Regions from separate parts of the Mucilaginibacter gossypii genome, predicted to be linked through region 2. Evidence: riboswitches for the same ligand, from Rfam matches in the RefSeq annotation. Region 2 holds a riboswitch; the other holds the start of a gene.
What was found. A riboswitch is a leader RNA that binds a small molecule or an ion and turns the genes downstream of it on or off. The one in region 2 is predicted to bind cobalamin.
Positions count from the first base shown of each region.

Region 1: another riboswitch for cobalamin. It lies ahead of metE (5-methyltetrahydropteroyltriglutamate--homocysteine S-methyltransferase); the one in region 2 lies ahead of J3L18_RS08710 (TonB-dependent receptor plug domain-containing protein).

Region 1 is NZ_CP071878.2:1,585,739-1,602,344, forward strand. Features, by position in the region: gene fucP (L-fucose:H+ symporter permease) at 1-997, shown strand, start outside; gene J3L18_RS06785 (LacI family DNA-binding transcriptional regulator) at 1,107-2,129, shown strand; gene J3L18_RS06790 (MCP four helix bundle domain-containing protein) at 2,239-2,847, shown strand; gene J3L18_RS06795 (alpha-L-rhamnosidase-related protein) at 2,907-5,273, opposite strand; gene J3L18_RS06800 (TlpA family protein disulfide reductase) at 5,548-6,993, shown strand; gene J3L18_RS06805 (TetR/AcrR family transcriptional regulator) at 6,999-7,595, opposite strand; gene J3L18_RS06810 (MFS transporter) at 7,944-9,182, shown strand; cobalamin riboswitch at 9,393-9,584, shown strand; gene metE (5-methyltetrahydropteroyltriglutamate--homocysteine S-methyltransferase) at 9,758-12,082, shown strand; gene J3L18_RS06820 (cysteine-rich CWC family protein) at 12,311-12,556, shown strand; gene J3L18_RS06825 (SRPBCC family protein) at 12,618-13,118, opposite strand; gene J3L18_RS06830 (VOC family protein) at 13,142-13,630, opposite strand; gene J3L18_RS06835 (VOC family protein) at 13,753-14,172, opposite strand; gene J3L18_RS06840 (ArsR/SmtB family transcription factor) at 14,179-14,508, opposite strand; gene kdsA (3-deoxy-8-phosphooctulonate synthase) at 14,849-15,625, shown strand; gene J3L18_RS06850 (KpsF/GutQ family sugar-phosphate isomerase) at 15,651-16,586, shown strand.
Region 2 is NZ_CP071878.2:2,055,192-2,071,797, reverse strand. Features, by position in the region: gene msrC (free L-methionine (R)-S-oxide reductase MsrC) at 1-330, opposite strand, end outside; gene J3L18_RS08735 (DUF3291 domain-containing protein) at 405-1,106, shown strand; gene J3L18_RS08730 (hypothetical protein) at 1,114-1,362, shown strand; gene J3L18_RS08725 (Dph6-related ATP pyrophosphatase) at 1,589-2,302, opposite strand; gene J3L18_RS08720 (SIR2 family NAD-dependent protein deacylase) at 2,342-3,028, opposite strand; gene J3L18_RS08715 (DUF6580 family putative transport protein) at 3,114-3,686, opposite strand; gene J3L18_RS08710 (TonB-dependent receptor plug domain-containing protein) at 3,738-5,690, opposite strand; cobalamin riboswitch at 5,811-6,005, opposite strand; gene J3L18_RS08705 (serine hydrolase) at 5,979-7,307, shown strand; gene J3L18_RS08700 (SRPBCC family protein) at 7,373-8,107, shown strand; gene J3L18_RS08695 (acyltransferase family protein) at 8,175-9,269, opposite strand; gene rplT (50S ribosomal protein L20) at 9,328-9,672, opposite strand; gene rpmI (50S ribosomal protein L35) at 9,754-9,954, opposite strand; gene infC (translation initiation factor IF-3) at 10,036-10,602, opposite strand; gene thrS (threonine--tRNA ligase) at 10,604-12,529, opposite strand; gene J3L18_RS08670 (M1 family metallopeptidase) at 12,760-15,363, opposite strand; gene J3L18_RS08665 (glycosyltransferase family 2 protein) at 15,581-16,531, shown strand.

The DNA of each region.
Region 1 (16,606 bases), 470 kb from region 2:
CGGTGTGCTTTTAGGCCTGGGGCTGTATGCTGCAGGTGCATTCCTGTTTGTTCCGGCGGCTGATGCTAAATCGTTTGACTTCTTCAGAATAGCCTTGTTTATCCTGGCTTGCGGCCTGGCTACGCTCGAAACTGTTGCTCATCCATTTGTTGCCTCTCTCGGCGATCAGCGTACCAGCGACCAACGCATTAACTTTTCGCAGGCTTTTAACGGTGTCGGCGGCGTTATTGGTCCGCTGTTGGGCGGCTATTTCGTTTTAAAAGGAGGGCAGGAGCATTCTAACGACCTGATATCTGTCAAACACCTATATATTGTGATAGGAGCGGTGATAGCATTGGTTGGTGTAGCATTTTCATTTTTAAAAGTGCCGTCATTGCAGGATCCGCATGTTGTAGCAACAGATTCATATGCGGTTGCCGGTGAAGGACATATTCCGGAAAGCCTGTTCAAAAAAAAGCATTTCGTTTTTGCAGCCATAGCTCAACTGTTTAACGTGGCAGCACAAGGCGGCACCTGGGCGTTTTTTATCAATTACGGTCACGAGATCATGCATTTAACCGATGAACACGCAGGCTATTATTTTTCATTAAGTATGGTGATGATGATGGCCGGCCGTTTTATTGGCACCTTCCTGATGCGTTACATAGCGCCAAACAAACTGCTGGCGATATTTGCCCTGGGCAATATCCTGATGTGTGTTATTGTAGCACAGGGATTTGGCGTGGTGTCATTTGTTGCATTGCTGTTCATCAACTTTTTCTTCAGTATTATGTTCCCAACCATATTTAGCCTGGGGTTGAAAAATTTAGGTTCACAAACGCAAAACGCGTCATCATTTATAGTAATGGGAGTTGTAGGCGGAGGGTTGTTTCCGCCAGTTATGGGCCTCATTGCTAATCACAATGTTGCTACGGCTTATTACCTGCCTATCATTTGTTATATGGTGATATTTTTGTTCGGGATCAGTTATCCTAAACTGAATAAAAAAGGAATATGAGCAGATTAGCTTAATCGATTTATTTTTATATTTTGGCCAATAATCGCTTAATAAATCATGGTTATTAAGCGATTATATTTTATATTTGATTTTAGCCAATTATAAGCCATTGAAAAAACTATCGATTGTTGATATCGCCAATGAATTAAAGGTTTCTAAAACCACCGTATCGTTTATACTGAACGGGCGTGCAAAGGAAAAACGGATAGGTGAAGACCTGGTAGAGCGTGTTACCAAATATGTAGAAGAAGTGGGTTATAAACCTAATTCCCTGGCTAAAAGCCTGCGTACCGGTAAATCAAATACCATTGGTTTAATGGTTGAAGATATTTCAAACCCCTTTTTTGCCAGCATAGCACGGCTTATTGAAGATAGGGCTTATAAAAATGGTTACAAAATTATTTATTGCAGTACCGATAATGATACCCAAAAAACCAGGGAACTGATCAATATGTTCCGCGACAGGCATGTGGACGGCTATATTATTGCTCCGCCCGAAGGTATTGAAGACGATGTAGAACAGCTGCTTAAGGATGGCTTGCCGGTGGTAATGTTCGACAGGCATTTACCCAAAGTAAATACCGATTATGTAGAGATTGATAACCTTTTCAGCACCTATAATGCCGCCAGGCACTTAATACAACAGGGTTACAAAAATATAGGCTTCGTTACTTTCGCTTCGTCACAAACACAAATGCTGGCCCGGATGCAGGGCTATAAGGATGCGCTGAAGGAAAGCCGTTTTGCTCCGGTGGTTAAAGAGATTGTTTTTAACCAGGACGAAGAAATGATCATTAAACCGATGACTGCCTTTTTTAAAAAGCATCAGGATCTCGACGCGGTAGTTTTTGGCACCAACCATGTAGGCACCTGCGGGTTAAAAGTATTTAACACATTGGGTATTAAAGTGCCCGTGGATATGGCCGTTATATCGTTTGATGATTATGACGTTTTTAAACTGTACTCGCCCCCGGTAACCGCCATAGCTCAGCCGGTTGAAGAAATTGCGGATAATGTGATTACCGTGTTACTTAAAAAATTGAACTCTAAAGGGCTTAGTACAGCCTCACATTCTATTATTCTCAAAACCAACCTCCAGATCAGGGGTTCATCGTCCGGATTAAAAGGGTGATTTAATTTGGAAGGGCCATATATTAGCAGGTAAAAGTGAAGTATTTGTAAAGATGGATATTTCGTAAATATTCAGTTTGTATCTTACCTTTAATAAAAAATTTACTGTTATGAAACGGGCTTTTATTATAAAAAATAAAGCAAGAATGGTTTTGGCTTTAGCTGTGCTTACCGCTATGCTTTTATTAGCCAACTGGAATGGGCGGGACAATGTTAAAGAATTGGATAAAACGTTGACATCCATTATGAAGGACCGCTTATTGCCGGCTACTTTTGTGCATGAAATAAGCAGTCGGCTTTATGAAAATAAACTGGCAGCTGTTTCTGGTGCAGATGTCCAGGTAAAAATTAATGGTAATTATGCAGCTATAGAAGCGTTAGCAAAGAAATATGAGGCCACTCAATTAACACGCGAAGAATCAGCAAAATGGAAGACCTTTCGTGTGCAATTGCGTCATCTGCAGCAGCAGGAAGCTGGCCTGAATAATGCAGAGTATGTTTTTAATCAGGCCCTTAAATCGCTTGATCAACTGATGGCGATTCAGGTGGGAGAGAGCAACCGCCTGCTGCAAAGCGGACAAAGGAATGTAAGTTCAAGTGTACTTACAGCCAATTTTGGTGTGGTTGTTTGTATTTTACTTGGATTATTTATTATGGTGCTGCTAAGCGCAAGGGAACAAATGATTTTAAGGCAGGACGAAAGGCATTTGCTCAATTAAAGATCTTAATAAAAACCAGACTTACGAAGTTTTTAAAACTTCGTAAGTCTTAGAGTTTCTTAAATAACCATCACATTTTCACCGCCTTTAAGCGGGTATGATTTTGCTTTCCAAACCAATACGCCGGATGTACGCTGCGGTAAACTGACCTTTATTTTCCACCTGTTATTTTCTAAAACATAAGCTACTGCAACCTTGCCGTTAGGGTGTGGGATCTCGCCGCTCACATTGGTCATTGTTCCCAAATGAGGTTCGATCTTGATCTTGCTGAATCCGGGCGAATAGCTGTCAATACCCAAAACAGTCCTGAAAAATTCAATGTTAGGGCTGCTTCCCCAGGCATGGCAATCTGAACGGCTGTATTTAAGGTCGGAATATTCGGCCCAGGTAGTTAAGCCCATTTTAATATTCTCGCGCCAGATATCCAGCCAGTTCAAATAATCGTTACCTAAACCACCTTTTACCAATGCCTGGTGCAGGTAATATTTAAAATAAATGGTGCATTGGGTCAATGAGGTATCGGTTAATAATCGTTTGGATAACACGGGCAGATCTGCGTTTTTTACCATGCCTGTAAGTATGGCTAATGAATTGGCATGCTGCGAAAATTGTTTCTTGTCCCATGTATCGGCATACAGCATTTTTGCCGGGTCCCAATATTTGCGTTGAATGGTTTGCTTAAGTTTCGCAGCTTCTTTGTTGTATAAAGTGGCGTAACCGGGCATGCCCATTTTTGTTTCCATAGCAGCAGCCCACTCATAAGCCCAAAGTAATTGCAAATCAATAATGGCCGAACTGCTGTCGGTGCCTTTTGGCGGCGAGCCTATATCCCAGTTTTTGCCGCTGGCCCAATCCACAAAAGTCCAGTGAGGGGTGTTTTTTAATGAGCCATCAGCTTGTTGGTATTGGCTGAAAAACTTTAATACTGCCCGTTCGCCATCCAGCTTATCCTTAATAAAATTACTGTCATTGCGGTACATCCAGTAATCGTACAGCATGCCTATGTACCATAACGAAAAGGTGGAAATAATTTGGGTATCATGCGTAGGGTAACGGCTTTGGGTAACGCCCTCTGTTAAACGGGAGTGATCCATCAGGTTTATGGCATTGCGGGCCAGCCGGTCATCGCCGCTATAGTAGTAGGATATCATGGCCTGGATACGGGTATCGCCGATATATTGCAATTGTTCATAATAAGGGCAATCTGTATAGGTTTCAAACGCATTCAAACGGGCTGTACGCCAGCCAATATCGAGCATCTGTTTTATTTCCTTATTATCGGTATTGAAAATGGCACGCTGCTTAAACGGGTACCCGGTAAAGGTGCCGTACAGGTCATCAATAATCAAAGGCTCGTTTTGTGTATGCACAATTAAGCGGATGTACCTAAAAGTACGGAAGTTGAGCGTTGTATATGATTGCCCTTTGCTGCCATTGGAGATCAAACTATCATTTCTGCCCGAAAAATCCTTGCCCTCCACATCGTTACGGTTACCTTTACGCATGCCATATTTGCTTAAATTATCAAAAAGCGATTCGGCATAGCTTAAAGAGATCCCCGCATCTTTCCCACCGCTGAAATTAATAGTAGGATAGGCGTTGGTAAGATGCGTTTGATCAAGCAGTATGGTAACTGTAGTATTTGCAGGAATAGTAAGGGGTGCTTTAGTGCCCGGAAAAGCCGGGGGAACATCCATCCCGGAGGCTTTACGTACAACAGGGATCCGCTCGTAAATTAATTCCTGGTGCGGAATGGAGGATGGTACCAATTCCCATCCGAAACCGTCCCACCGGCCCTTTAATTGCCCACCGAAGAGGTTTGCCGCCTTTGGCCAGCTGCTATCATCAAAGTTAGGCGAATGCCAGTTCATAATACTTTTATTCAGGTCCACCATTTCGCCGGTGCTGGCTGCAAAATAGCCCCAGATGGGCTGATAACCTTTGTCCTGAATGCTTTTCCAGGTGTTATTGGTATTGAGGATCTCTTCGGCTGCTGAATTGCCTTGTATAATAAAGGCTGTGCGGACACTGATCTGGGCTTCAGGGCGGTATTGAGCTTCGTTCCACACTAAAGCAGCTACGGTATTTTTACCGGCTACGAGATAGGGCGCAAGGTCGACGGTTTCATAGTTCCAGTAAAAAGTATCGCCCCTTGCCGGGCCTAATGATACCAATGTGCCGTTTACATACAATTTGTAACGGTTATCTGCCGATACATGAATAATAAAGCCGGCCGGTTTGTTGGTCAGCTCAATGTTTTTACGGAAATAATAAACGCCGTATTCATTTCCGGTGATGCCGGGTGCGGAGATCCATTGCGCATTCCATGTCTTTTCCTGTGCAGTTTTATGAACAGACCGGGCATTACTGTTTTGTGATGAGAGAAGGGTAGTTACAGAAAAAATTAAAATCAGAAGGTGTTTCATGCAGATTTCATTGATTAATTGGTGATGGTCAGGTTGTTTTTCCTGCTTGCATTAAGTAGATAAATTGGTTTGACTAATATAATTAAATCGATTTAGCATTTTATTATAATTTTTAATTTTTTATCATTTGGCAAAGCTGATGGGACTATGTTTCATTTTTGAACTATCGCTGGTCCGGTCTGTCTCCGGGTGGGGATAACATGCAAACTAAATCCCGAAGTTGTATTGAAATAAGCTGCTGAGCTTTATATTTGTTTAAACCTACCTTTAATCTATGAAAAAAATAATCCTGTTCCTGCTTTCATTTTATTTTATCGGCAAGGGAGTAGCTCAAAACCCGGTTCAACCACTTGTTATCCATGGAAAGCTCAGCAATTCGGCCGAAAAGATGTTGAAGATCTTTTTTGAAGATGCCAACGGTAAACTTCTTATGGATACCATCAGGCTTAATGATTCGGGTGAGTTTTATTTAAAAACGTACAAGATAGTAAAGCCTCAACGCACCAGCATCCAGCAAAACAATACCCAAATCAACCGGATCTATGTAGCACCGGGCTATGATCTCCATATAACCGGTGATGCCATTAATTACGTCAACCTGTCGAAAACTAAAAAGATAACCGGTATAGGTGCCGAAACCAATCAATACCGTGTAAAATTAGATTCAATCCTGGTAGCCCGGAACGACAAAACAGCGTGGTATGAACTAAAGACCGATGAGTTAATCCCGTTCCTTAAAAAAAGCAAGACGTTAGAAGACTCGTTACTAAATGTTGTGTTTAACAAGCCGGCAAAGCAGGATCAATATTTCAATACGTTTAAGAAAATGATTGATTTAGATAATCAAAGCTTAAATTTTTACATGCTGCTTCAGCACCTTGATTTGAGTAAATACAATGCAGCGCAGATGCGGGAGCTGGTATCAAAAAATACTCCTTCAGCATTTTCAAAAGGTATATCGCATGACGAATATTTAGTATCAGAAGATTATAAATCGTGGGTTTTACCACTTTATTATGCTTATGAACAGCGCCTGGATCTGCTGCGCGATTCGGCATCGGTGAAGCAGCCCGGGTACACACTTGGCAAAATCAAACAGCTTTTTACCGGTAAGGTTAGGGACTATTATCTGAACCGACAGGTTGAAAAAAGAATTGGTAGTGCTAACTCTCTTGAAAAATTGAATATAGCCCAAAAGGAGATGCGTGTATTCATTGACGCAATAAGTAACCCGGCTTTAAAAAATAACATCGCCGGGAATTTTACCGAAAAAAAGCTCCAGCTGATGCAGGTGCAAATTGGGAAGCCGGCCCCGGCATTTACTTTGCCCAGCGACCGTGGCAAGGTTTTTAACTTGGCCGATTTTAAAGGAAAAGTTATTTATATTGATCTTTGGGCCAGCTGGTGCGGGCCATGTCGCCAGGAGATGCCTGCATATAAAAAGCTAAGCGACAAGTTCAAAGCTAATCCGCAGGTTGCTTTTGTCAGTATTGCCGTACATGACGGAGAAAAGGAATGGCGAAATGCACTCAAAGAAGAAAAGCCGGACTGGCTGCAGCTTTATGACAAAGACGGTACAGTTGCACAATCATACATAGCCTATGCAATTCCAAAATATATACTGATTGATAAAGAAGGCAAAATGCTCAGTTTTGACGCTCCCGGCCCGGGGAGTGCGCAGGCCGAACAATTAATCAATGAGGCTATTGCAAAGCCATAGTGTGTTTATGCTTTTTCCAGGGCATATGATGCTAGTTCAGTTTTCAGGCTTTTGATCATGATCTGCATTGGTTTTGTGCTGTTTAATACCCTGCAGATCGCGTTGCCTCCTTCTATCGAAAGCATCATCCGGGTTGCAAATTCAACGGGATTTATGGCGTTTGAGAGTTCCCCGTTTTCAATTCCGTCCTGAATAATATTGGCATAGGTTGTTATTGCGGTATCAACCATGTCTTTTAACTTTTTTTTGATGGCCGGGTTAGTATCATCCGTCTCTGTCGAAAAATTAACTATCGGGCAGCCGCCTTCAATATAGCTTTTCAATGGATTTTTGCTGTTGTCTAAAGCGGCATTGATCTTGGCAATGGCAGTTTTATGTTTGCTTACTGTGTTGTTCCTTCTGTCGTTTAGTTTTCCTAAAAGGTAATCAACAGCGGCTTGTGCCAGCTCGTCTTTGCTTTCAAAATGGCCATAAAAACATCCCTTACTGGTATTGGCAACTTCAAGTACCTCATCAACCGAAGTGCCGGCAATTCCCCTCTCATTAAATAAAATCGCTGCTTGCTCAATAATGAATTGCCTTTTTTGCTCGCCTTTGCTCATCTTCAGTTATTTACTATGCAAATATAGACTAAATGGTTTAAAAAAAATAAAGGCCGTTGATTGCCTGTTGAAATTAACTGAATGTTTTATTATTTGTAAATGTCTGTCAGCTAGTGTTTTATTTTCGTGTTTGGTTTGTAAATGTATAACTTTAGGTTGATTTTTTTACACTTATCTTATGAATGCCTGTATTTATAAGCCGGCTAAGCAGTGATTGACACAGCAATGTAAATATGGTTAAAAGTAGACCAAAAGGTTTTATTTAATAAACCAATTAGTCTACTTTTGTTTTAAATAAAAACGCACAGTATACTGTTTTTACGATCTGTTAAATTTCAACATTAAGCTATGAAAATTATAAAAGAACACCACAGGGGCATCAGCACAATTTTAGCGTTCGCGCTGATCCCGCTTTCTGGTTTTGCAACTGATATTTATATACCTTCCCTGCCTTCTATGGCCAGGGAATTAGCTGTCAATAATTCGGCCGTTCAGCTTTCGCTCATCGCGTTTATGATCAGTTCGGGCGTTAGTCAATTGTTTGTTGGCAGCTTGCTTGATAGTTTTGGCCGGTACCGTATTGGTACTGTCTCTTTACTGGTGTTTGCATTTGCAAGTTTTGTCATAGCTATCTGCCATAATATCGAGCTTATTTATGCCATGCGTATTTTGCAGGGCATCACGGTAGCGCTTATTGTAGTAGGGAAGAGGGCATACTTTGTAGATATGTACTCGGGCGAGCAGCTTAAACATTATACCAGCCTTTTTTCTATCATTTGGGCAACCGCGCCTATTGTAGCACCATTTATTGGAGGTTACCTTGAAGCTGCTTTTGGCTGGGAATCCAACTTCCTTTTCCTGGGGATAGCCACTCTTTCACTACTTGTTTTAGAGCTGGTATACGGTGGCGAATCATTAAAAAATTATCACCCGTTCAAAGCTAAAAGTATTCTGCAGGTTTACCTGGCTACCATTAAAACCCGTGATTTTTCCCTGGGCCTCATCCTGATCTCCCTGAGCTATGCCATGCTGGTGGTTTATGGTATGAGTAGCCCTTTTATAATTGAGCACGTATTTCATTTGTCGCCTGTGGTAACCGGTTATTGTTCGCTGCTTTCGGGGGTATCATTGATGGCGGGCGGTATTATTTCAAAAACCCTCATCAGGAAACCGCTTATCAAAAAAGTATCTATAGCGCTTGCACTGCAATTAGGCTTTGCCGCTTTAATGGTGTTTACAGCAGGGATTAAAACAAATTTATTTACGCTGATGGCCTTTACAGCATTGGTTCACCTGTTATCGGGCTTTATATTCAATAATATATTTGCTTACTGTTTAGGCCGTTTTTCAAAAAATGCGGGTATTGCAAGCGGAGTAACCGGCGGCTCGCTTTATATTATCACTTCATTTTTTAGCTATGGCATTGTAAATATTATGGCCATCAAAAATCAGCAGTTATTAGGAACCGCTTATCTATCGTTCGCGATACTGGCTGTTATTACCCTGGTGCTTTTCGTCAAAGCGAGGGCTTCGCACCAAAAACAAGAAGAAGCTGCTGTTATTTTAACTGCTGAGGTAGCGGTATAAGCTGAGTGATATTGCCTTAAATAACAGGTGAAGCCGGTAATTAATTATCGGCTTCACCTGTTTTACAATGATACATAAGAACGGTACAATTCAACGGTTTGACAGCCTAACTTATTTGTTGATCATGGTATAACCTACAATTTAACCAATAAATAACCTGAATATTCAGCCGGCAGATCATTATATTTGCCCCGATAAGTTCTTTACTTTACTTCATCAACCGGTATAGGTTTTACTTAATTGTAGATTAATAGGGAATCGTGTGTAAATCACGAACTGTCGCGCAACTGTAAGTAACACAAAGGTTTTTGCCAGTAATGTCCACTGTCCTGATAAACAGGGATGGGAAGGGCGGCAAAAATGTTACAAGTCAGGAGACCTGCCTAATACTGAATTGACAATGCTTTCGCGGTATGAAGCTTGGTCTGGGTTATGATTACTTGCCTGTATGGGTCCATGGCCCGTTATGACAGGCTGTGCCCATATATTCTCTCCATATTTTACATATCACAAAACATTACGAAGCTTAGCTGAAAGGGCTTTTAACCGATTTATTCATTTAATCAATTAAAAGAATGCTAACGCAAAATTTAGGTTACCCGCGTATTGGTAGCCGGCGCGAATTGAAAAAAGTCTGCGAAAATTACTGGGCAGGCAAAACGGGCTTAAAAAATGTGCTTACCGTGGGTAAATACATAAGGGAAGAAAACTGGCTGCTGCAAAAAGAAGCCGGGATTGACCTTATTCCATCAAATGATTTTTCATTTTATGACCAGGTGCTTGATCATTCACTGATGTTTGGCGCTATTCCTAAACGCTATCATGAAGTGATTAGTCAAAAAGGCAATACCGAACTCGATCTGTATTTTGCTATGGCCCGCGGCTATCAAAAAGATGGATTGGATGTGGTAGCTATGGAAATGACTAAATGGTTTGATACCAATTATCATTACATAGTACCCGAGTTTTATAAAGATCAGCAGTTTAAACTTTTCTCCACCAAAGTTATCGATGAGTTTTATGAGGCTAAACAGTTGGGCATCGTTAGCAAGCCGGTATTGCTTGGCCCTGTATCGTACCTGTTGTTAGGCAAAGAGAAAGAGGCTGGTTTCGATAGGATAGACCTGATCAAAAATCTGCTGCCTGTTTATTTTGACATCCTGAATAAGCTTAAAGCTTTGGGTGCCGAATGGGTCCAGTTTGATGAACCGTTTTTAGCGCTTGATTTAAGCGAAAAACAACAGGAGGTATTTAAAGATACCTATAAGCAATTGCGGAAAGAATTTCCTTTCCTGAAGATAGTTTTGGCAACTTATTTTGAACGCCTGGGCGATAACACTCAATTAGCGGCAACTTTACCTATTGATGTTTTACATGTCGATTTAGTGCGGGCGCCTCAGCAATTAGATGAAGTAATGGAACATCTGCCCCAAAAAACTATTCTTTCTTTAGGTGTTGTTGACGGGCGCAATATCTGGAAAAATGATTTTGTTAACTCGCTGGTCATTATAAAGAGCGCTAAGGATAAATTAGGTGCCGACCGCGTTTGGATAGCACCTTCATGCTCATTGATCCATTCGCCATGCGATCTGCAAAATGAAACCAACGATGAAGTGCTTACTCCCGAAATTAAGCAGTGGCTGGCTTTTGCGCGGCAGAAAATAAACGAAGTGGTATTGCTCAGCAAATTATCGGAAGATGTGGTGAGCGATAGCAGCCTGCATCAGCTGGCAAAAAACCGGCAGGCAAACGAGGCCCGCCGAACATCTGCACTGATCCATAACCCGGCGGTTAAACAGCGTGTAAGCGCCATCACCGAAAATGATGCAAAGCGTATAAGTGCTTTTCCTGCCCGGAAAGAACAGCAGCAGCAACTGCTTGACCTGCCGCTTTTTGCTACCACAACTATTGGTTCGTTCCCGCAAACAGCCGAAGTACGAAGCTGGCGTGCCCAATTGAAAAAAGGCGCGATAACACTGGGGGAGTATAATAAACTGATAGCTACCGAAACTGAAAAAGCTATAAAATGGCAGGAAGAGATAGGGTTGGATGTGCTGGTCCATGGCGAGTTTGAACGCAATGATATGGTTGAGTACTTTGGCGAACAACTGGCCGGTTTTACCTTTACACAAAATGGCTGGGTGCAAAGCTATGGCAGTCGCTGTGTTAAGCCACCGGTTATTTATGGCGATGTATCAAGGCCACAGCCTATGACGGTAAAATGGTCGGCTTATGCGCAATCACTAACCTCAAAATGGATGAAGGGTATGTTAACCGGCCCGGTAACTATTTTGCAATGGTCGTTTGTGCGCAATGACCAACCCCGTTCCGAGACCTGTACGCAGATAGCATTGGCCATTCGTGATGAAGTTTGTGACCTGGAAAGCGCCGGTATCAAGATCATCCAGATAGATGAACCGGCCATTCGTGAAGGATTACCGCTTCGCAGGGATGACAGGGCAAATTACCTCGACTGGGCAGTTAAAGCTTTCAGGATTTCGGCAAGCGGCGTTCAGGACAGTACACAGATCCACACGCACATGTGCTATTCGGAGTTTAATGATATCATTAAAAGCATAGCCGACATGGATGCCGATGTGATCACGATAGAAACATCGCGCTCGCAAATGGAGCTGCTGGATGTTTTTGCCGATTTTAAGTATCCTAATGAAATTGGCCCCGGTGTATATGATATCCATTCGCCGCGTGTGCCCAACAGGGAGGAAATGATCCGTTTGCTTAAACGCGCCCAGGCCGTAATACCCGATGCCCAGCTTTGGGTAAATCCCGATTGTGGCTTAAAAACACGGGGCTGGGATGAAACCCAAAAAGCCTTAACAGAGATGGTTGAAGCCGCGAAAGCTGTCCGCGAGAATGTTATCAGCAATGTAACTGCTTAAATAAAAAAACTACTGTGTATCCTTACGGGTACACAATAGTTTTATAGGTATAATTAAAAAATGGGTGTCATGTTGAGCCTGTCGAAGCATGGTGGTTAGGCCTCTGCGCGCGAGTCTTCGACAGGCTCAGACTGACAGTCCCTCTTTTGTCATTTCACCTTCAGAGGCCTCTGGATTTAAACACTCAGACTGACAGGCCTAAAGGGCCACGGGATTTAAATACTTAATATGACAAAGCATGAAAATAAACACTGCCCCCGGTGTAAAGAGCCCTTTGAATGCAAAGTAGGCAGCATCCTGTTGTGCCAGTGCCAGGGCATCAGCTTTACCGACCAGGAGCGCGATTATATCCGCTTAACCTACCCGGATTGCCTTTGCCGTAAATGCCTGATGGTTATGAAGCATGAGATCAGCTCGACCGCAGCTCAGGAAAAAATGAAAACGATACTTGAAGCAATCAGGAAAGGTAAGTAATAGTACAAGCCCGGTGCTGATAATCAAAAGCTTTTGGCTTTCTGCGTTCAGCCTTTTGCATCTATTTTATTTCTCCTGCTTCAAAAAGCTCATCCAAACGCCAGTGTGAATCATTTACCCCGCGTTCCATGCCCGATTGCAGCATGCCGTCACGATCAGTCACCGATTGGAAAACAGATTGTACAGTCACTTTTGTACGGTTCCCTGGTAGTGCTTCAAACCTGGTGGTTTCAAGCGTTACATGACCACTTTCTGGCAATCCTTCAAACTCAAATGTTTGGATGATACGTTCAGGCGCGGTTACATCATGGATAACACCATGAAAGCCATAATCATTACCGGCAGGGTCGGTATGAATATAACGGTAAGCGCCTCCGCTGCGGCAGTCAAACTTATCTATGCGCATTTTAAGTTCGCACGGGCCCAGCCATCTAACAATAAGCTCAGGATCGGTGAAAGCTCTGAAAACCAGCTCACGCGGTGCTTCAAATTCGCGGGTTATAAAAAGCTCCTGTTTTCCGGGCTCGGCCTTAATTTCTGTTTGATTTTTTGTGGTGATCATGGTGTTTTTATTTAGGTGATTGATTAATCGTTATCGTTAGCTTCTTGCAAAAGCTTGATATCCATTTTGGTCATCTTCATCATGGCAGCCATAACTTTTTTGGCTTTTTCAGGATTTTCGTTGTTATAAAGTAATTCGCTCATAACTTCAGGGACAATTTGCCAGGTAACGCCGAATTTATCGTCGAGCCAGCCGCACTGATTGGTTTTGCCGCCGCCTGCAGGTAGTGCTTCCCACAGATAATCAATTTCCTCCTGGGTTTTGCAGTTGATGTAAAATGATGTAGCAGGCGAAAAATTGAACATTGGTCCGCCATCTAAAGCTAAAAACTGCTGATCTTCTATCCTGAATGTTCCAACTAACATTTTGCGGCCATTGCCGGGATCGGTAAGTGAGCTTACTTCGCTTTCGGAGTTTTTGAATACCGAAGTATAAAATTTCAATGCTTCTTCAAGGTTGCCGTTAAACCATAAAAAAGGGGTTACTTTCTGGGTTGCTTTAAATGTTGCCATGGTTTCTGTTTTTTATTGATTAAAAATTTGTTGCTTTCGATATCTCAAAGTTACCCGCCCTGGCAAGGGCTAATAGTGCCCAAAAACGACGAGATAAGGGGGTATTAGCGACAAATTGATTTTTATCTCCCTGGCATTTTGCTCATATCCATGTGCAGCACATTCCAGCTATGGCCATCAGGATCGGTAAACAGGCAGCCGTACATCCAGCCATCCATTTCCCGGGGCTTGTGATTGCTTTTGCCACCGGCTTCGATAGCCTTTTGAGCCAGTTCATCAACTTCTTCCTTGCTTTCCGCGTCGATAGACAGCAGAACTTCAACTCCCTTTGCAGTATCCGCAAGACCGCAGTTTTCAACAAAGCCTTTAAAGGTGCTTTCGTCAAAAAGCATTACGGTAACATCTTTTTCGCCAACCTGCATGGCTGCAGAATTCGGGCCGTTACCAAATTGCGAGTTAAACCGGAAGCCGAGTTTGCTGAAAAACTCCTTTGATACATTTACATTTTTTACAGGCAGATTGATCCAGAATTGCTTCGTCATAATTGGTTATTTTAATGGTTTATCATTGTTTTTTAATTCTTCGAGCAGATTGTCGAGTGCGTCAAATTTTTCTTCCCAAACCTTGCGGTAACGCTCAACCCATTGAGCAACCTCTTCAAGCTGTTTCAGCCGGGGTTCGCAATACCGTTCACGGCCTTGTTTTTTAATAGCGATAAGACCGCATTCGGTTAAAATTTTTATATGCTGGGATATAGCGGGGCGGCTTACATCAAAGTTATCCGCTATGGCATTCAGGTTCATGGGTTTAAAGGCTATCAGGTTAATGATATCCCTGCGGGTTGGATCGGCAATGGCCTGGAAAACATCTCGTCTCATCTAAATCAAATATAATATGTAAGCGATTGCTTACAAATATAATATGTAAGCAATCGCTTACGCAAATTTTTTGAATATTTTTATTTGTAAATAAAAAAGGGGAGAAGTACAGGGTCAACATTTAAACATTCGGACTTGCCTAAGCGCTCAAAAACATTAGCGTAGTGTAACCCCTAAAAAAATAAATATTTGATTATGAATATCTTGTGAGTTATATTTTAAAAAAGTGGTAACCCTGTTAACCCTATTTATGTGCGTTTGCCCGGGAGTGAAATAGGCCATCCTGTATGATTCTCAAAAAAATCATCATCTTTGTGGCTGATAAATATATCCTAACAATATGCTGTTTGATCAAATAAGCCAAAAGCCGTTCTTTATTCTTGGACCCTGTGTAATGGAAAGCCAGGAGTTATTATATACTGTTGCCGAAAAAGTAGCCGAAGCCGGGCAGAAATACAATGTGCCGGTGATCTTTAAATCGTCATTTGATAAAGCCAACCGCACATCTATTCATTCATACCGCGGCCCGGGATTAGAGAAAGGCATGGAAATGCTGATGAATGTTAAGCAGCGTTTTGGTTTACCGATTACTACAGATATTCATGAGCCATTCCAGGCAGCTATTGTAGCCGAGGTTGCCGATATATTGCAGATCCCTGCGTTTTTATGCCGCCAAACAGACCTGTTGGTTGCGGCTGCCCAAACCGGTAAAATCGTCAACGTAAAAAAAGCCCAGTTCCTTTCGGGGCATGATATGTTTTATCCGGCTCAAAAAGTTATTGAAGCCGGCAATAACCAGGTAATATTAACCGAGCGGGGCAATATGTATGGCTATAATAATTTAGCTGTCGATTTCAGGAATATTTACGATATGAAAGCTTTTGGCCACCCGGTTTGTATGGATTGTACCCATTCGGTTCAGCGTCCGGGCGGAGCAGGAGGAAAAACCGGCGGCGACCGTACTTTTGTGCCCATGATGGCGCTGGCAGCAAAAGCTTTTGGGGCAGATGGCTATTTTTTAGAAACGCATCCCGATCCTGATAATGCCCTGAGCGATGGCCCTAATATGGTTAAGCTGCACGAACTGGATAAGGTTTTAGCACCATTAGTAGGGTAAGTTTTTGTTCTGAATGTCCGGATCCATGAAAGATATTGCAAAAAGGGTTTTTGATATTGAAATAGAGTCGCTGCAGCAGGTAGCCGGCTCAATTGATGATGAGTTTGCAAGGGTTGTTGATGCCATATTAAAATCAACAGGAAAGCTGGTTGTTATTGGCATTGGCAAATCGGGGCTTATCGGTAAAAAGATAGCAGCCACATTGGCCAGTACAGGTACACCGAGCTTTTTTTTACATCCGGGAGAGGCTTTTCACGGCGATTTAGGGATGGTAAGCCCCAATGATATTGTTTTATTGATATCCTATTCGGGCGAAACCGACGAGGTGCTGAAACTTATTCCTTATTTAAAATGGAACAAGAATGTGATGATCGGCATAACAGGTAATCCTATATCAACCGTTGCCAAAAACTGCAGTTATCACCTTAATATAAAAGTTGAAAGGGAGGCTTGTCCGCTTGAACTGGCGCCAACCTCATCAACTACCGCGGCGCTGGTTATGGGCGATGCCCTTGCTATAGCTTTAATGGAGTCGCGAAACTTTCAGCAGCATGATTTTGCACGTTTTCATCCGGGCGGTAGCCTTGGGCGCAAACTGCTGGTAAAAGTTAAAGACCTCATGCGTACCGATAAGCTTCCTTTTATTAATGAGGAAGCTTCATTTATGGATTTGTTACTGCGCATGTCCGAAGGCAGGTTGGGTATGGTTATAGTGGGCGACGCGTCCCGGATTAAGGGGGTGGTTACAGATGGCGACCTTCGCCGGGCCTTGCTAAAACACCCGGATACCTCAACCTTAACCATCGCCGAAATCATGACCGTTAACCCGGTTATTATTGATGAGCATGAATTTGTAGGCTATGCCGAGCAGTTAATGCTTGAAAAAAAGATCACTACCTTACTGGTGGGTTCTGCACAAAACCGGTCAATAACAGGTGTTTACCAGATATATACGGCCTGAAACACTTTTGATTAGCCTAA
Region 2 (16,606 bases):
GCTACAGGCAATATGCCCAGGAAATGCATCAACATCTGGCACAACCAAAGTTTTAGCCTGCTGCCATGCCGCTCCGCAAACGCCTTTCCCCAAGCCAATGCGGGTACATGCAACCGGACCCTGGAAAGGCCCTAAAACCAATTCGTTTTCTTTAACCAGGTAAAAACCTACCCAAAACCATTTAAACTGCTCTTTTAAGGCTGCCGCTACGTTTGCCATATTAGCAACGAGGTCAGGCTCGCCATAAAGTAACGCTTCTACTTGAGGGACAAGTGTTGCGTATTGCTCTGCTTTATCGGTCGATGTATTTATTGTTAGATCTTCTGCCATGATGTAAAAGTAAGGATGCCACGTTGAAACTAAATAAGGCAAATATCATATTTAATCTTTTATTTAGCATTTACATGATAGTTAGCCTTACTATAATCCGATACCGCAAGCTGTTTGTTCCTTTTGCCCTGTTGGCTATGGCTATTCATCGCCTTCCCCTATTGATGCAAAAAGGATGCAGTTTTTACAAACTTCTTGGCTCTGGAAAAAACGGAACATTTGACCTTGAACCCGACTGGCAACAATGGGGCTTGTTGGCTTGCTGGGATAGCAGGGAAAATTTTGACGCATTTTATAACAGGTCGTTCGTCCCATCCTGGTGGAAGCTGTTAGGTACTGAAAGCTGGACTATGATTTGTCAGCCCCTGCAAAGCCACGGGAGTTGGGATGGAAAAGAGCCATTCGGCAAGCCCGATGCAAGCGACATTAATGGCCCAGTCGCCGTACTCACACGCGCAACAATCAAACTTAGCAGGTTAAAGAATTTCTGGGCTAATGTAGATACCGTTGCAAACATAATGACATCCGCTCCCGGATATATAAATTCATTTGGCGTTGGCGAAGCTCCGGTATACAGACAAGCTACATTTTCTGTTTGGGAAAGCCTGGAACACGTCAAAGCTTTTGCATATAAAAGCCCCGAACATGCCGAAGTAATTAAAAAGACAAGAAGCGAAGGCTGGTATAGCGAAGAGCTTTTTGCGCGGTTTAAACCAATCGCGAGCTTTGGCACCATTTACGGAAAAGATCCGCTGAACGGTTTATTGAATAAATAAAAAAGACATGAGAATTATTGCAGAACTTCCCCATCCGGATTTTAAAATCTCTATCCTGAATATGAACAATAAGTTTATTGTAAAGGTAGAGCAGGGCTCCCTTGAGCAGAGTTACAAGATCCCGGAAATGGATTTAACCGACGGGGTTAACAGCGTTTTTGAGTTGCTTGATGAAGAGTTTTTAAAAAAGATAGCTGCCCGATTTATCGACATGCGTAACGATTATAAAGACGCTTATTTTAGATATAACTATTGAAACAAGGTCATTAATACTGTTGATAATCAGATTTTTGCAAAAAAGTATTATTCTAAACAGAATTTAATTTGGCAAAATAAAGGCTTTTTAAATTATGCTTGTCTTTATTTTACACCATATCTAAATAATAGATTTAATAAAATAAACTTAATATATTGATAATTAATATTTTATAATATAAAACGAAATTTTATTCTGCGTTGATTTTAATGGAATAAATGAAAGGTCAAGCCAATAACAGGTCGCAATACCAAAAACCGGAAGGTTTGGTATCGGTAGCAGAAACGCAGTAATCATCGGCGTTTTTCGGCGCTGCGTATTCCTTAAAAATTTTCACCCCTGTTTTGTATTCAATTGGGTTTTTAAATATCGGCCCTTTAAAAGTGAAGGTGTGGAACTCCCCGTTTTCGCCGCAACCGTCAACATCGTCAGGCAACGCATCAATTAACTCGCGGCTGATCTCTTTACCAACAATGCGTTCCAAACGTTGCTGGGTACAGGCTATCACAGTTCCGAAACCGAGGTTCAAAAATTCATTTATCAATTCGGATGTATCCCTTTTCCATAAGGGGTAAATACCTCTGAGCCCAACCTCGCTTAACCGTGCATCGCGGTAATCTTTTAGGTCCTGCAAAAATATATCTCCAAAAACGGAATGGGTTACACCTTCATTTTTAAACCGGTTTAAATGGTATCGCATTACATCGTCATATTCCTGCATGCCCGGTATTTCGGGCAGGCGTATCTGATATAATGGAATGCCGATAGCTTCTGTTTGTTTAGTCAGTAATTCCGTCCTTACACCATGCATGGAAATCCTGTCGGCTGCATCATTGATCGTAGTTACAAGATAGGCGATTTCAAGATCCGGATTTTGCAGGCAATGATATAAAGCGAGGGCGCTGTCTTTACCGCCGCTCCAATTGAAGATACACTTCATATTTAATTATTGAATTAGAAAGTTAATGAATTATTGATTTTAATCTTTTAATAATTGGTTCACTAATTCAGGTACGCCAACTGTTGCTTTTTCCTGGATTTTAATAACCGGCCCTTTAACATTTACAAAAGGTATATTGGGATCGATAATATACTTTGGCGCCTCGCGGTCAACATAGCCGATTAGCCCTGCCGCCGGGTAGACAGCAAGCGAAGAACCGACAAGCATAAATACATCAGCCCCTGCACATATCGCAGCTGCATGTTCCATCATCGGTACAGCCTCGCCAAACCACACTACATGTGCACGCAATTGCGAGCCTAATTCACAAAGCTCTCCCATTTTAATTTCCCACCCATCGATAGGATAAGTAAGTTCTGGTTTGATACTTGATTGCGAACGGGTAATAATACCGTGCAAATGCACCACATTAGTTGATCCAGCCCTTTCATGCAGGTCATCTATATTTTGAGTAATGATGGTTACCCTATACTTTTCTTCGAGCGCAGCAAGTGCATAGTGGGCCGCATTAGGTTTTGCTTCCAATACAGATTTACGGCGCTCGTTATAAAATTGCTGCACCATAACCGGGTTATGCTCCCAGGCTTCGGGTGTAGCAACATCTTCAATATTATAGCCCTCCCAAAGACCATCGCTGTCCCTGAATGTTTTTAAGCCACTTTCAGCACTGATACCGGCTCCGGTCAATATTACTATGTTTTTCATTTTGATTTAAGTAGAAAGGCTGGTTAGGCCATAAAAAAAGCGGATCGTTTTTCAACAATCCGCTTTAAATTTAAGTTCATTTATCTTATAAAGCCAATTGCTTTTTATCCTGCAAAAAAGTGTACTTATTTTTCGCCAACTCAAAGCCGCCAAAAAGTATTGCACTAAATACCAATGTACCCAATGCCATGTTTTTCTCAAACGGAATAGCCTTAATCAATGATTCACCGTAGCCAGCTAAGGTATGCGGATAAAGCGTGCCGTATAACCATGGCAAATCAGTAATTAACCAATGAATTAAAACTGCTGCAATTGAGCCTAAAAGCACGTTAATAACATTCACCCTTTCAAGCAAAGTACCAACAAGTACCATGAATGCAAAGCATAGGTAAACCCAGACTGCTCCACCATACCATAAAGTTAACTTTCCAGTATACAGGTAATTGATTATAATATCGGTTGAAAACAGCGTAAGCAACACTGTTGCATAACCTTTCCACTTTGAGGTAAAATAAGCACCGCCAAATAACGCAATAGCACCTACCGGATTGAAATTGCTCAATTCTTTATACTTAAATGCTAAAAGCCTGAATGCGGCTGCAACCAGGATCATCAGGATCAGGAACAGGTTGCGGTTGGTGTTATCTTTTGCGGTCATGATTTTATATATGGCGTAAAATTACTTAATAATCCGAACAATAAGCAAACGCTATTTAATTTGATACCTGGCACCAAGCATGAAGTTGATACCGCGTGTGTTATATCCTAACCAGTCTACGTACTTAGTATCTAAAACGTTGTTCAGGTCGCCAAAAACGTTTAGATTTTTGGTTGCCTTGTATTCCAGATGTAAATCTACCAGGTTATAGTGTTTCAATGTAATCGCTTTTGAAGGATAAGTTGAAAAATCCTGATCGGTACGGTTGCCTGTATATTTGTAGTTAACGCCAACCTGAAAATCGTTTAAAACATCGTAACTGATGTTGGCACCCAAAGTATTCTTAGGCCTGCGGTAAAGATTGCTGGTTTGTGCACCGGCTTCGTCGGTTAGCTTGCCTGTTACATAAGCGTAATATGCGGATGCGTGAATTTTATTGTTGCTATATTTTAACTCGGTCTCAAAGCCTTTATCTTTTTGCTCTTGTCCGTTTTTATAAAAAGAAGCGTACGGCGGCTGCGATTCAGAGAAAAAGTAAATTACATCTTTGGTATTACGCTTGAAAAACTGCGTATTGAATAACAATGTATTTTTAACAATTTCCCAGTCAAAGCCTGCTTCGTATGATGTGGTGATCTCAGGATTTAATTTAGGATTGCCATACTGAGAAAACAACTGATATAACGAAGGTGATTTGAACGCCGAAGCTATTGTACCAAAAATCTTAAACTGATCGGCAAGGTATAACGATGGGTTGATGGTGTAGGTAAACTTGTCGCCATATTTACTATGGTTATTGTATCTGCCGCCTAACTCCATATGAAAGATATCGTATTTGAAAAACAACGAAGTATAAGCGCTGAATATGTTATTAGTAGCATCACCGGCTTTGATAATACTTGCTGGTGCCTGGTAAGCTGTTGACTCATACAGACTATACTGGCTTGTATTGCTGTATTTAAAACCTGCACCGCTGGTAATGTCCAAATACTTATTCAGTTCATAATTAAACACAGCTTCGGCATTGGTTATACGTCCTGTATTTTTTGTAACCTGGTGGGTTCCGCCATTGTCAGACGGAAGATTGGTGAAATCATTTTGAACCGTATTTTGCGACAGGTTCACGTTCAGGTTACCTTTAGGAAAAATCAGTTTTGCACCTACGCCTCCAAATAAAAAGGTGTTTTTATACGTGTAATCGTTATCATTAGTAAAAGCACCATAAGGCAGGTCGCCAGTGTTGTGGCTTACCTGCAGGTTTCCATTAAGAATAAATTTAGATGAGACATTTTGGCTCAGGTTCACACTGGCCGAACGTTGGTGAAAACCATCTTTCTTAAAATCGCCTTTGCCAGTGGTATCTGTAGCCGCGGCAAAGCCTTTTGAATCGGTATTTGACAGGTTAATGGCTATGCCTGTATTTTTCACCTGTCCAATTAATGAGGCCGACTCTTTAAACGTATTATAGCTGCCGCCTGTTAACTGCAAACCACCGGTCAATCCCTGTTGTTTAGCTTTTTTTATGATGATATTAATAACGCCTGCTACAGCATCAGAACCATAAAGCGTTGAACCACTTCCTTTCAAAATCTCGATATGATCTATCAAATCCACCGAAAGGGCATTAAGATCATAGCTGCCGTCTATACCGGATGCGTTATTTACCGGGAAGCCATCAACCAGGATAAGGGTATTGCCAGATGAAGCTCCGCGCAGGAAAACCGATGTGCTGATACCGGGGGCATTATTTGCACCTGAAAAAGTTATACCGGCAACCGTATTTAATAATTGAGGTAATGATTTACCCTGCGATTTATTGATTTCATCTGCAGAGATTATTGTAACAACGCGGCCAATGTCTGACAGTTTTTTAGGCGAACGGCTTGCAGTTACTACTACCGTATTGAGTGTGCGTGTGGTATCCTGTGCATATGCTGCTGAGGTAGATAAACCAACAGCTAACAAACCGAATCCCAAAGTAATTTTAGCGTACTTTTTTTCCATGTATGATTGATATGTGTAAAATAATAATGCAGCCTTAATAGCATACACGGAAATGAATAAAATGAAAACACGCCAAACGAAGAGCATTCACATTCAAGCTTCAATCCCCGAAAGCTATGAATAACATATAATGCCTTGGCAGGTCTTCTGACTTGCTCCCCTTTTGCCTGGCCTTCCCCCCTGTTTTACAGTAAGTGGCTATATAGATTTGGCAACGGTTATGGAACTTACAGCTGCGGGACAGTTACGGATTTACACCGTATTCCCTTTTAATTCATTAAGCAAATAATGAAACCTAAAGCGCTGCAAAAGTACAATAAGTATCCGTTAACCTCAAATTACATAACTATATTTATCATGATGAAATATCTCTGTATTTTACTGCTGATCATGAGCACACTTAACGGTTTTGCCCAACAACCCGATACCGTTTTTTTTAAGGGCTTATTACATGAACATCCTGAATTATTTTCAGGTATCCTAAACCATCCCACACAAAATGAAGTACAGATACTATACACCCGGATAGACAGGGATAGAAACAACACCCCTCACTTTACCTCATATAGTTATCACCTCAACGCGCAGCATTATTTTTATCCGGCGAGTACAGTAAAACTTCCTACAGCCATATTTGCCCTTGAAAAGTTGAATGAGCTGAAGGTGCAAGGCTTAAACCCCAAGTCGGTGATGATTACAGATAGCTCATTTTCCGGCCAAACCAAGGTACGTGTGGACACATCATCTGCAACAGGTCTCCCATCTATTGAAAACTACATTAAAAAAATCTTGCTGGTGAGCGATAACGATGCGTACAACCGCCTGTACGAATTTGTTGGCCGGGCGGAGATCAATCAAAAACTAAAAAAATATCACCTTAATAACACTCGTATTGTAGGCAGGCTGGCTATTGGCGATGCGGGAGAAAGCACCCGGCATACCAACCCTATTGATTTTTATAACGGCGATAAATTGATTTATCAGAAACCTGCATTATATGATGCCTCGAACTACCCTATGCACCTGGAAAATATGTTGCAGGGCAAAGCCTATTTAGATAGCAGCGACCGGCTCGTCAATAAACCGCTTGACTTTTCTGAAAAGAATATTTACGCTCTTGCCGATCAGCAGATGGTGCTTAAACGATTGTTATTCCCTGAAACTTTCCCAAAAGCTGAGCGCTTTAACTTAACAGCAGACGACTATCGCTTCATTTATCGTTACATGAGCACCTTCCCCACCGAAAACACTAAACCTACTTATCACCGCCCCGAATATTTTCCAGCTTATTGCAAGTTTTTGTTTTATGGCGGGGATAGCACGGCAGTTATTAATCCCAATATCAGGATCTTTAATAAAGTTGGCGATAGCTATGGTTATGATATTGATAATGCATATATCGTAGATTTTAAAAACAATGTTGAGTTTATGCTCAGTGCAGTCGTGCAATCAAATGAAGATGGGATACTGAACGATAATAAATACGAGTACACAACGGTATGCCTGCCTTTCCTGAAAAACCTTGGCCAGGTGATATACCAATATGAACTCAAACGCCCTAAAAAATACCTGCCCCATTTAACTAAATTTAAATTTACCTATAGCAAAAAGCAATAAAATTCACTTCTGGAAAACTTAGTAGCCCTAAAGGTGTTTTAAAAACGATAACTATTTAAAAACCTATGGCAACTACAATAGTAAAATATACCGACAACTTCCCTGTGCTTTATGGAGATGACCGCATAAACCTGAATTGGCCCGAACGCTTTACGTCCATCGCAGGTGGTATGAAGCTCGGTTTCTCAGGTTTTAAAAATATTTTCAAAAATCCATTTGCAAGTATCGTAAAAATAGGTGCCGGTGGCTATTTGTTAAACAGGGGCATCACAGGGCATTGTGAGCTTTACAAACGTATTGGTAAACTATCCACCAATCCCATAAATGTAAATATTCGTTCGTCGTTTATTGTGAATAAACCCCGGCAAAAGGTTTATGAATTTTGGCGCAAGCTGGATAACCTGCCCCTTTTTATGAAACACCTGGAAAGTGTGGAGGTCATCGACTCTAAATATTCACACTGGGTTTTGAAGCTTCCCAAAAATGTAGCTACAATCAGCTGGCATGCCGAAATTGTCCATGACGAACCTAATGAAGTGATCGGCTGGAGTTCGCTGTCTGATTCAATGATTAACAATGCCGGTAAAGTACGCTTTCAGGATACGGTTGATGGGCAGGGTACCATTGTTGATGTAGTCATCAGCTATCAGCCTCCGGCAGGTGGTGTAGGCGCAGGCATAGCCAAAATACTAAACCCGGTATTCAAAAATATGGTTGATAAGGATATTCAAAACTTTAAACAGTATATGGATATCAATAACGATCCGGATGAATTTGTTGAAGTAATTGTCGTCAAATAAAAAAATAACACCTTTACCCCAGGGCGCTCAGGTAATGCGAGCGCCTTTATTTCTCACAACAATAGCATCATTTACGGGTGTATTTTGATTTGAGTTTTAGAAAACGCCGTTCATAAAGATAATACGATAATAAAGGGACAGTAATCAAACTCAATACATTGTAAGGAAATATGCTTAATAGCATTTTACTATCCCGGCCAGTAAATAACTGCTGCCATATGTATATGCCATACGATAGAATACCAATAAATGACAGAAATTTATTGTTTAACACCTTAAAAATCCAATCGTTTGCGGGTATGATATTGCTTAAAATTAAATAGCCGGTAATGACCGAAATCGCCAGGTTTACGTACAGTGATTTTAAGGTATAAAATTCGTCAAAGTGTAATCCAAACATTAACATTATAGCCAAAATATTGCCGGCTACCTTTGTTTGTTTGAGCCAAATTACCTTCAAAGTTTCTTTGGACGCCATCAACGCAAAAAAACAGCCGACACCGATTGATTGAAACTTTATAAAATAGTGAGTAAAACCGTAAATAATGCCACGATTCAAAACGGGAACAAACTGTTGCACTGTACACAATAGCGGCAATGTGAATACAATGCTGATAATGATATAATAAAATGCAGTTCTGTTGATCTTTAAAATAAAAGGAAAAAGGAGATAAAATTGTTCTTCAACCGATAATGACCAATAGTGACTAAAGTAATAAGTAAAATCATGGCTGCGGAAATAGCTAAAATTCATTAGATATAATGCAGAGCCAAAAAATTGAATCCAGGAAATGTTTAAACTGTAGAAATGGTTTAATAAAAACACCACTCCAATATATAAATAGGCTAAAGGAAATATTCGCAAAAAACGCCTGATATAAAATTTTTTTAGCGATAAGCCACCTGTTACTTCTTTTTCTTTTAAACATAGGCTCGTAATTAAAAAACCACTTATTACAAAGAAAATGTTTACCCCCAACCCACCATTGAATATTGTAGTATAAAAATGATTATCAGATAACTGAAGGTGGTAAAATACAACCAGGATAATTGAAATGCCGCGAAATCCATTTAAGGAGTAATAATAGTTACTGCGCAATAAGCTGGATAAGACAGGCTGTCCCTCCTTGTGTGATGTCATACCGTAAAAATAGATACTCAAATAATTAAAACAAAAAAGGCCGCAAATTGCGGCCTCTCTCATGCATTACAATGCGATATTATTTTACTGCATCAACAACTGCTTTGAAAGCGTCTGGGTTGTTCATTGCTAAGTCGGCCAATACTTTACGGTTTAAACCGATTTCTTTAGCGGCTAATTTACCCATTAACTGAGAGTAAGAAATTCCGTGCTGACGGGCACCTGCGTTAATACGTTGGATCCATAAAGCCCTGAATTCTCTCTTTTTGGTTTTACGGTCGCGATAAGCGTATTGTAAACCTTTTTCAACTGTGTTTTTTGCGATGGTGTATACCTTGCTACGTGAACCCCAATAACCTTTGGCGAGGTTCATGATCCTTTTCCTGCGTCTTCTCGACGCTACTGCGTTAACTGAACGTGGCATCTTGTGTGTTTTTTGGTAGTGAGTGCCTGCATCTCGTGTGCCGGACTTAAAACTCTAATACCTGGTTTTAAAATTTGTGAATTACTTTCCGATACAAAGCATACGTTTTACGTTACCCATGTCGGCATCAGATACTAAGCTGGTTTGACCAAGGGCACGCTTACGTTTTGTCGACATCTTGGTTAAGATGTGGCTTTTGTATGCGTTTTTTCTTGCGATTTTACCTGTTCCAGTAAGCTTAAAGCGCTTTTTAGCACTGGAATTGGTTTTCATTTTTGGCATAACTCTATTTATTTGTGTTAGATATTAACGTTTCTCAACGTTTTATTTTCAAACCCCGATCCTGAGACCGAGGTTATTTAATTACTTTTTAGCTGCCTTTGGTGCAAGGGTTAAAAACATCCTTTTTCCTTCAAGCTTTGGTAACTGCTCCACTTTACCAACTTCTTCTAATGCCTGGGCAAAGCGAAGTAGTAAGATCTCGCCTTGTTCTTTGTAAACAATTGCACGACCTTTAAAGTGTACGTAAGCCCTTACCTTTTCGCCAGCTTCCAAAAACTTAATGGCATGCTTTAATTTAAACTCAAAGTCATGGTCATCAGTGTTAGGTCCGAAACGGATTTCTTTGATAACCGTTTGCTTGGCATTGCTTTTTATCTCTTTAAGCTTTTTCTTTTGCTCGTAAATAAACTTATTGTAATCAGTTACTTTACAAACCGGTGGTACGGCGTTAGGAGATATTTCAACCAAATCCAATTCCTGCTCCTGCGCTATTGCAAGGGCATCTCTTAATGAGTAAACTCCCTGCTCAACGTTATCACCTACAAGGCGAACTTCCTGAGCCCTAATGAATTGGTTTATGTTATGTTCGGCTTCTTTTTTCTTAAAAGGAAGCCTTGGTCCTCTATTGAAAGGTTTGTTTAATGCCAAGTTATACTGTTATTTCTTTAGTTATTTGTTCTTTAAAATCTTCTATGCTCATACTTCCCAAATCACCGGTACCGTGTTTACGTACAGAAACCAAGCCTTCGGCAGCTTCTTTTTCGCCCACAACCAGCATGTAAGGGATTTTTTTGACTTCAGCATCTCGTATCTTTCTGCCTATTTTCTCGTCCCTGAAGTCGATTAGCCCGCAAATATCGGAATCTTTTAATATATCAGAAACTTTTTTTGCATATTCTTCATATTTTTCTGATATGGGGAGTATAATGAACTGTTCTGGCGATAACCACAGCGGGAAATTACCGGCGCAATGCTCAATTAATACCGCTATAAAGCGTTCCATCGAACCAAACGGAGCCCTGTGGATCATTACCGGGCGGTGTTTTTGGTTATCGCTTCCAGTGTATTCCAGCTCAAAACGCTCGGGCAGGTTATAATCAACCTGGATAGTGCCCAATTGCCATTTACGACCAAGGGCATCTTTCACCATGAAATCGAGCTTAGGGCCATAAAACGCAGCCTCACCTAATTCCACAACTGTAGTCAATCCTTTTTCGGCTGCAGCCTCAATGATAGCGCTTTCTGCCAGGGCCCAGTTTTCATCTGTACCAATGTATTTTGCCCTGTTTTCAGGATCACGTAACGACACCTGAGCAGTGTAGTTTTCAAACCCCAAAGCTTTAAATACATACAATACAAGGTCAATTACTTTTTTAAACTCATCCTTTACCTGGTCCGGACGGCAAAATAAGTGGGCATCATCCTGAGTAAAGCCACGTACACGTGTTAAACCATGCAACTCACCACTTTGCTCATAACGATACACAGTACCAAATTCAGCAAAACGAACCGGCAGATCTTTGTATGAACGCGGTTTTGTTTTATAGATTTCGCAGTGGTGAGGGCAGTTCATCGGCTTTAAGAAAAACTCCTCTCCTTCCTGCGGGGTCTTTATCGGCTGAAATGAATCAGCACCATATTTTTCGTAGTGACCTGATGTTACATACAGGTTTTTATGACCGATATGCGGAGTGATCACTTGCTCATAACCTGCCTTTACCTGTGCTTTTTGTAAAAAGTTCACAAGGCGTTCGCGCAATGCAGTTCCTTTAGGTAACCACAATGGCAAGCCCATGCCTACTTTTTCAGAAAAGGCGAACAGCTCCAGTTCCTTACCCAGTTTGCGGTGATCGCGCTTTTTAGCTTCTTCGATCATGTGCAGATATTCGGTAAGTTCGCTTGCTTTTGGGAAAGTAACGCCGTATATACGGGTTAATTGCTTGCGTGTTTCATCGCCACGCCAGTATGCGCCGGCAAGGCTCATCAACTTAACCGCTTTTATAAAGCCTGTGTTAGGGATATGAGGTCCGCGGCATAAGTCGGTAAAGTTACCTTGAGTATAAAAAGTAATAGCACCATCAGGCAAATCTTTAATCAGATCGAGTTTATACTCATCGCCTTTTTCGGTAAAGTACTCAATAGCATCTGCTTTACTTACTGGTTTGCGGATGTATTCCTCTTTGGTTTTGGCAAGCTCGATCATTTTATCTTCGATCTGCTTAAACTCGTCAGAAGATAAAACCTTGTCGCCAAAATCAACATCGTAATAAAAACCTGTTTCAATAGCCGGACCGATACCAAATTTAGTACCCGGATAAAGGGCTTCCAAAGCTTCGGCCATTAAGTGGGCCGATGAATGCCAGAAAGTTGACTTGCCATCGGCATCGTTCCAGGTTAATAATTTAACATGGGCATCCTGCTCAATAGGGCGACTTGCGTCCCAAACCTGGCCGTCAACTTCGGCTGCTAATACGTTACGCGCTAAGCCTTCAGAAATCGACTGCGCGATTTGCATGGAAGAGATCCCTTTGTCATACTGACGAACGGATCCATCGGGAAGTGTAATGTTAATCATCTACAACTATGATTTAATTTTTATAAAATTACGTTTAAACGGTCACCTACAAAGTGACCCTCATTTTGTGGGTACAAAAATAGAATTTTAAATAGCATTTAACATCAAAGCAGCTTCATAATTTTTGTTTGATAGGGATTTTCAGACTCACACCATGGAAAATAAAATGGGGCGTCTTCATTTTCATATAAATTGAAAATGAAGATGCCCCACCAGTTTATGTATTGAGCCTACTTAAAAGCCTCGTTCGACGGATTTGAATTAACAGATGTTTCTTTAACCTTAAATTCAATTGGTTGCCCAACCAGGATGGCCTTTACAGAGAACGGAATTTTAATACCTCCGTTTATTCCTTCGTAGTTACCAAACTCAACAGTCAGGTCATTTGCCCCTTCAATGGTTTGTTTAAGCTTCAGTCCTGTTTTTTGGCTGTAATAATTATGGATATGAATCTCGGTACCTATATTGATATCAACCTCGTAGGCAAGCTCGTTATTTACCACTCTTAAAATAGGCTGCAGCGTTATATTTTGATTTATCCGTTCATAATCAAGTTCAGGAAACGGGCGGCTTTTAAGTTTGATCATTTTTTTAGCTGCATCATCAAGCTGTACATCCCTGTTAACCTGCCTTGCTTTTATGCTATCACCATTAAGTGTTATATGCGACACAACAAGGTTATTATATGAGGGTACTATTGCTTCCTGGTAGTACTTATCAGGCATTTTATACCGGGTTACCAATTGCACATCAGCGCCTTGTATATTGCCAACTGCCGATGTTTGCAGATCGCGAATATTCTTGAGTTTGTCGGCACCGCCAATGGCATCTAAGTACGCCTTGATCACAGTACTTGCAGTTGTGCCTTGTGGAATTGGAAGCCCGCTGTATGAATTATTTTCGGGGTTAACATCAGGTAAATTATGATCAGGATCGATGGTTGCATAAGCAATTTTCGAGGTCGATTTGTACGGGAAGGTCCAGGTATCGCCGCGCTGCCAGATCTCAGCCGGAAGTTTTACAATGCCGGTTTTTCCGTTCTCTTCTTTAATTGATATGGTAACCGGCAATGCCATTTCTTCCAGGTTTACAATGGTGATCATAGCACCTTTGGTGGCATCATTATCAGGATATGAAATATCCTTTATACCCTGATCAACTTTCCAGGTGGTGAAAAACCATTCGTTCCAAAACCAGCTCAGGTCCTCACCTGCGGCATTATCCATCGTATGGAAAAAATCCCAGGGGGTTGGATGTTTAAAAGCCCAGCGTTTGATATAGGTTTTAAATGCATAATCAAAACGCTCTTCACCTAAGATCTGTTCGCGTAAAATAGTTAATCCTAAGGCCGGTTTTTCATAAGCAGCAACTGCTAAAAAATCCTCCTGTATCACATCGGGCGTATTCATAATAGCCTCAGCACCTGGGCTAAATAAATAAGCGGCACTTTTTTGCTGATCGGGCTTTTCATAATATTCACCCTTGTTAAATACCTTGGTATCAACATTATTTAAAAAGGTGTTAAAACCCTCGTCCATCCAGGCGTATTTACGCTCATTTGATCCAACAATCATCGGGAACCAATTGTGGCCAAACTCATGATTGGTAACTTCCCACAAACCTCCGTTTTGATTATTTGAGCCACAAAATACTATACCCGGGTACTCCATCCCTCCTACTATACCGGCCACATTAGTAGCTACAGGATAAGTATATTCAAACCATTTATCACTATACAATTCAATGGCGGCTTTAACATATTCGGTTGAGCGGCCGTACGAATTATTCCCTTTAGCCTCAACTGGATAAACTGATTGTGCAAGAGCTTTTTTACCACTCGGCAAATTGATCCGCGCAGCATCCCAAATGAATGCTTTTGACGCAGCCCAGGCCACATCACGGGCGTTTTTACACATAAAATGCCAGGTAAGCGTCGACTTTTTTGGGTAATCGTTATTACGTAAAATATCAGTCGAATCTTTGATGATAACTGTTTTATCACTCTTACGGGCTTCGGCCAAGCGGTTTATCGAGGTAGGTGATAATACTTCAGCAGGGTTAAGCAGTTCGCCCGATCCTGCTACAACCAAACTTGCAGGCGCGGTAATAGTATAATCAAAATTGCCGTACTCCAGGTAAAACTCGCTTGCACCAAGATATGGTATGGTGTTCCATCCGGTTACATCGTCGTAAACTTCCATGCGTGGGTACCACTGCGCAATTTCATAGATCCAGCCATTTTTAGTATGCTGACGGCCCATTCTGTCGGTACCATATTCGGGAATATCAAAACCGTATTCAATCTTGATCTGTAATTTGCTCCCGGCCGCGCGTAACGAATCTTTAAGCTTGATCTGCATACGGGTGTCAGTGATCAGGTAATCGGCTTTCAGCGTTTTGCCTTTATTAATGATATAAACCGATTTTATTTCGCCACCCTTCGTATATGATTTATTTGCGAACCTTCCACCCGAAACATTGCTTGTTGCTTCGGCACGCGAATCATCCTTGTAAATATTCTGATCTACCTGGAGCCACAAAAAGCCCAGCGCATCCGGGCTGTTATTAGTGTAAGTAATTAAAGTGCTGCCTTCTATCCGGTGTTTAGCGGTATCAAGCGTAACATCAAGCTTATAATCGGCCCGGTTTTGCCAATATTTTGGACCTGGAGCACCACTGGCCGTCCTGAACTCACCGCCCCTTTCAGGGTAAAATATAGGGTTAAATACTTTATGCTGATCATACTTAGGTGCTGCCTGATCTGCATTTTGTGCTTTTACTTCACCGGCATAAATGCCTAAAACCAATAACAACGCGGCTTTGTAGAATTTCATTAACTGTGTTTTAATTGTGAGGGAAAGATATTAAAATATATTTGACTTGAAACGTAATTGCTTGGTTACGTAGTATCAGGCTCATTGGTTTATAACAATTACGAGTAAACTATTTTGCTAAAATGACCGTTGATACATTGTTGCAAATCAATCCCTATTTTTTATATTTTTGCGGATGATTTACGGCACATACAGTCGTTGATCGCAGCCCTAATAAATGGATATATCAGTTGTAGTACCTCTTTACGATGAAGTAGAGTCGTTACCCGAATTAACCTCTTGGATTAGCCGGGTAATGGACGAAAACCGTTTTACTTACGAGATAATTTTGGTTGACGATGGCAGCAAGGACGGATCATGGGAAATGATCAGAAAGCTGCAAACCGGTAATCCTTTTATCAAAGGCATTAAATTCAGGCGTAATTATGGTAAATCCGCAGCCCTTAACACCGGTTTTATCGCTGCTAAAGGGAATGTGGTAATCACCATGGATGCCGATTTGCAGGATAGTCCGGATGAGATCCCGGAACTTTACCGCCGGATAACTGAAGAGAAATACGACCTTGTTTCGGGCTGGAAAGCAAAAAGGCACGACCCATTGAGCAAAACTATACCTACCAAACTATTCAACGCGGCAACCCGTCGTATGAGTGGCATCCATAACCTGCATGATTTTAATTGCGGTTTAAAAGCCTATCGTAATGTTGTAGTTAAAAACATTGAAATTTATGGCGAAATGCACCGTTATATCCCGGTGCTGGCCAAGTGGGCAGGTTTTACCAAAATTGGCGAACAGGTTGTTGAGCACCGCCCCCGCAAATATGGCAAAACCAAGTTTGGCTTAAGCCGGTTTATCAATGGCTTTCTTGATCTGCTTTCAATTTTCTTTGTAGGTAAATTTGGCAAGCGTCCGATGCACTTTTTTGGTACGCTGGGCACATTAAGCTTTTTTACGGGTTTGGTTATGGCCATCTGGATAATTTGGGAAAAGCTTTACAATATAGCACACAATCTAAAATACAGGGATGTAACCACGAGCCCGTTATTTTATATAGCACTGGTAGCCATTATATTGGGCTCGCAATTGTTTTTAACGGGCTTTGTTGCCGAGCTTGTATCGCGCAGCGCAAGCGAACGCAATCATTACCAAATCGAGGAAACAATTTAATTAGATGTGCGGATATGCAGATTTCAGATGTGCAGATGAAAATCCATAAATCATCAGCCATAACTAAAACAATCT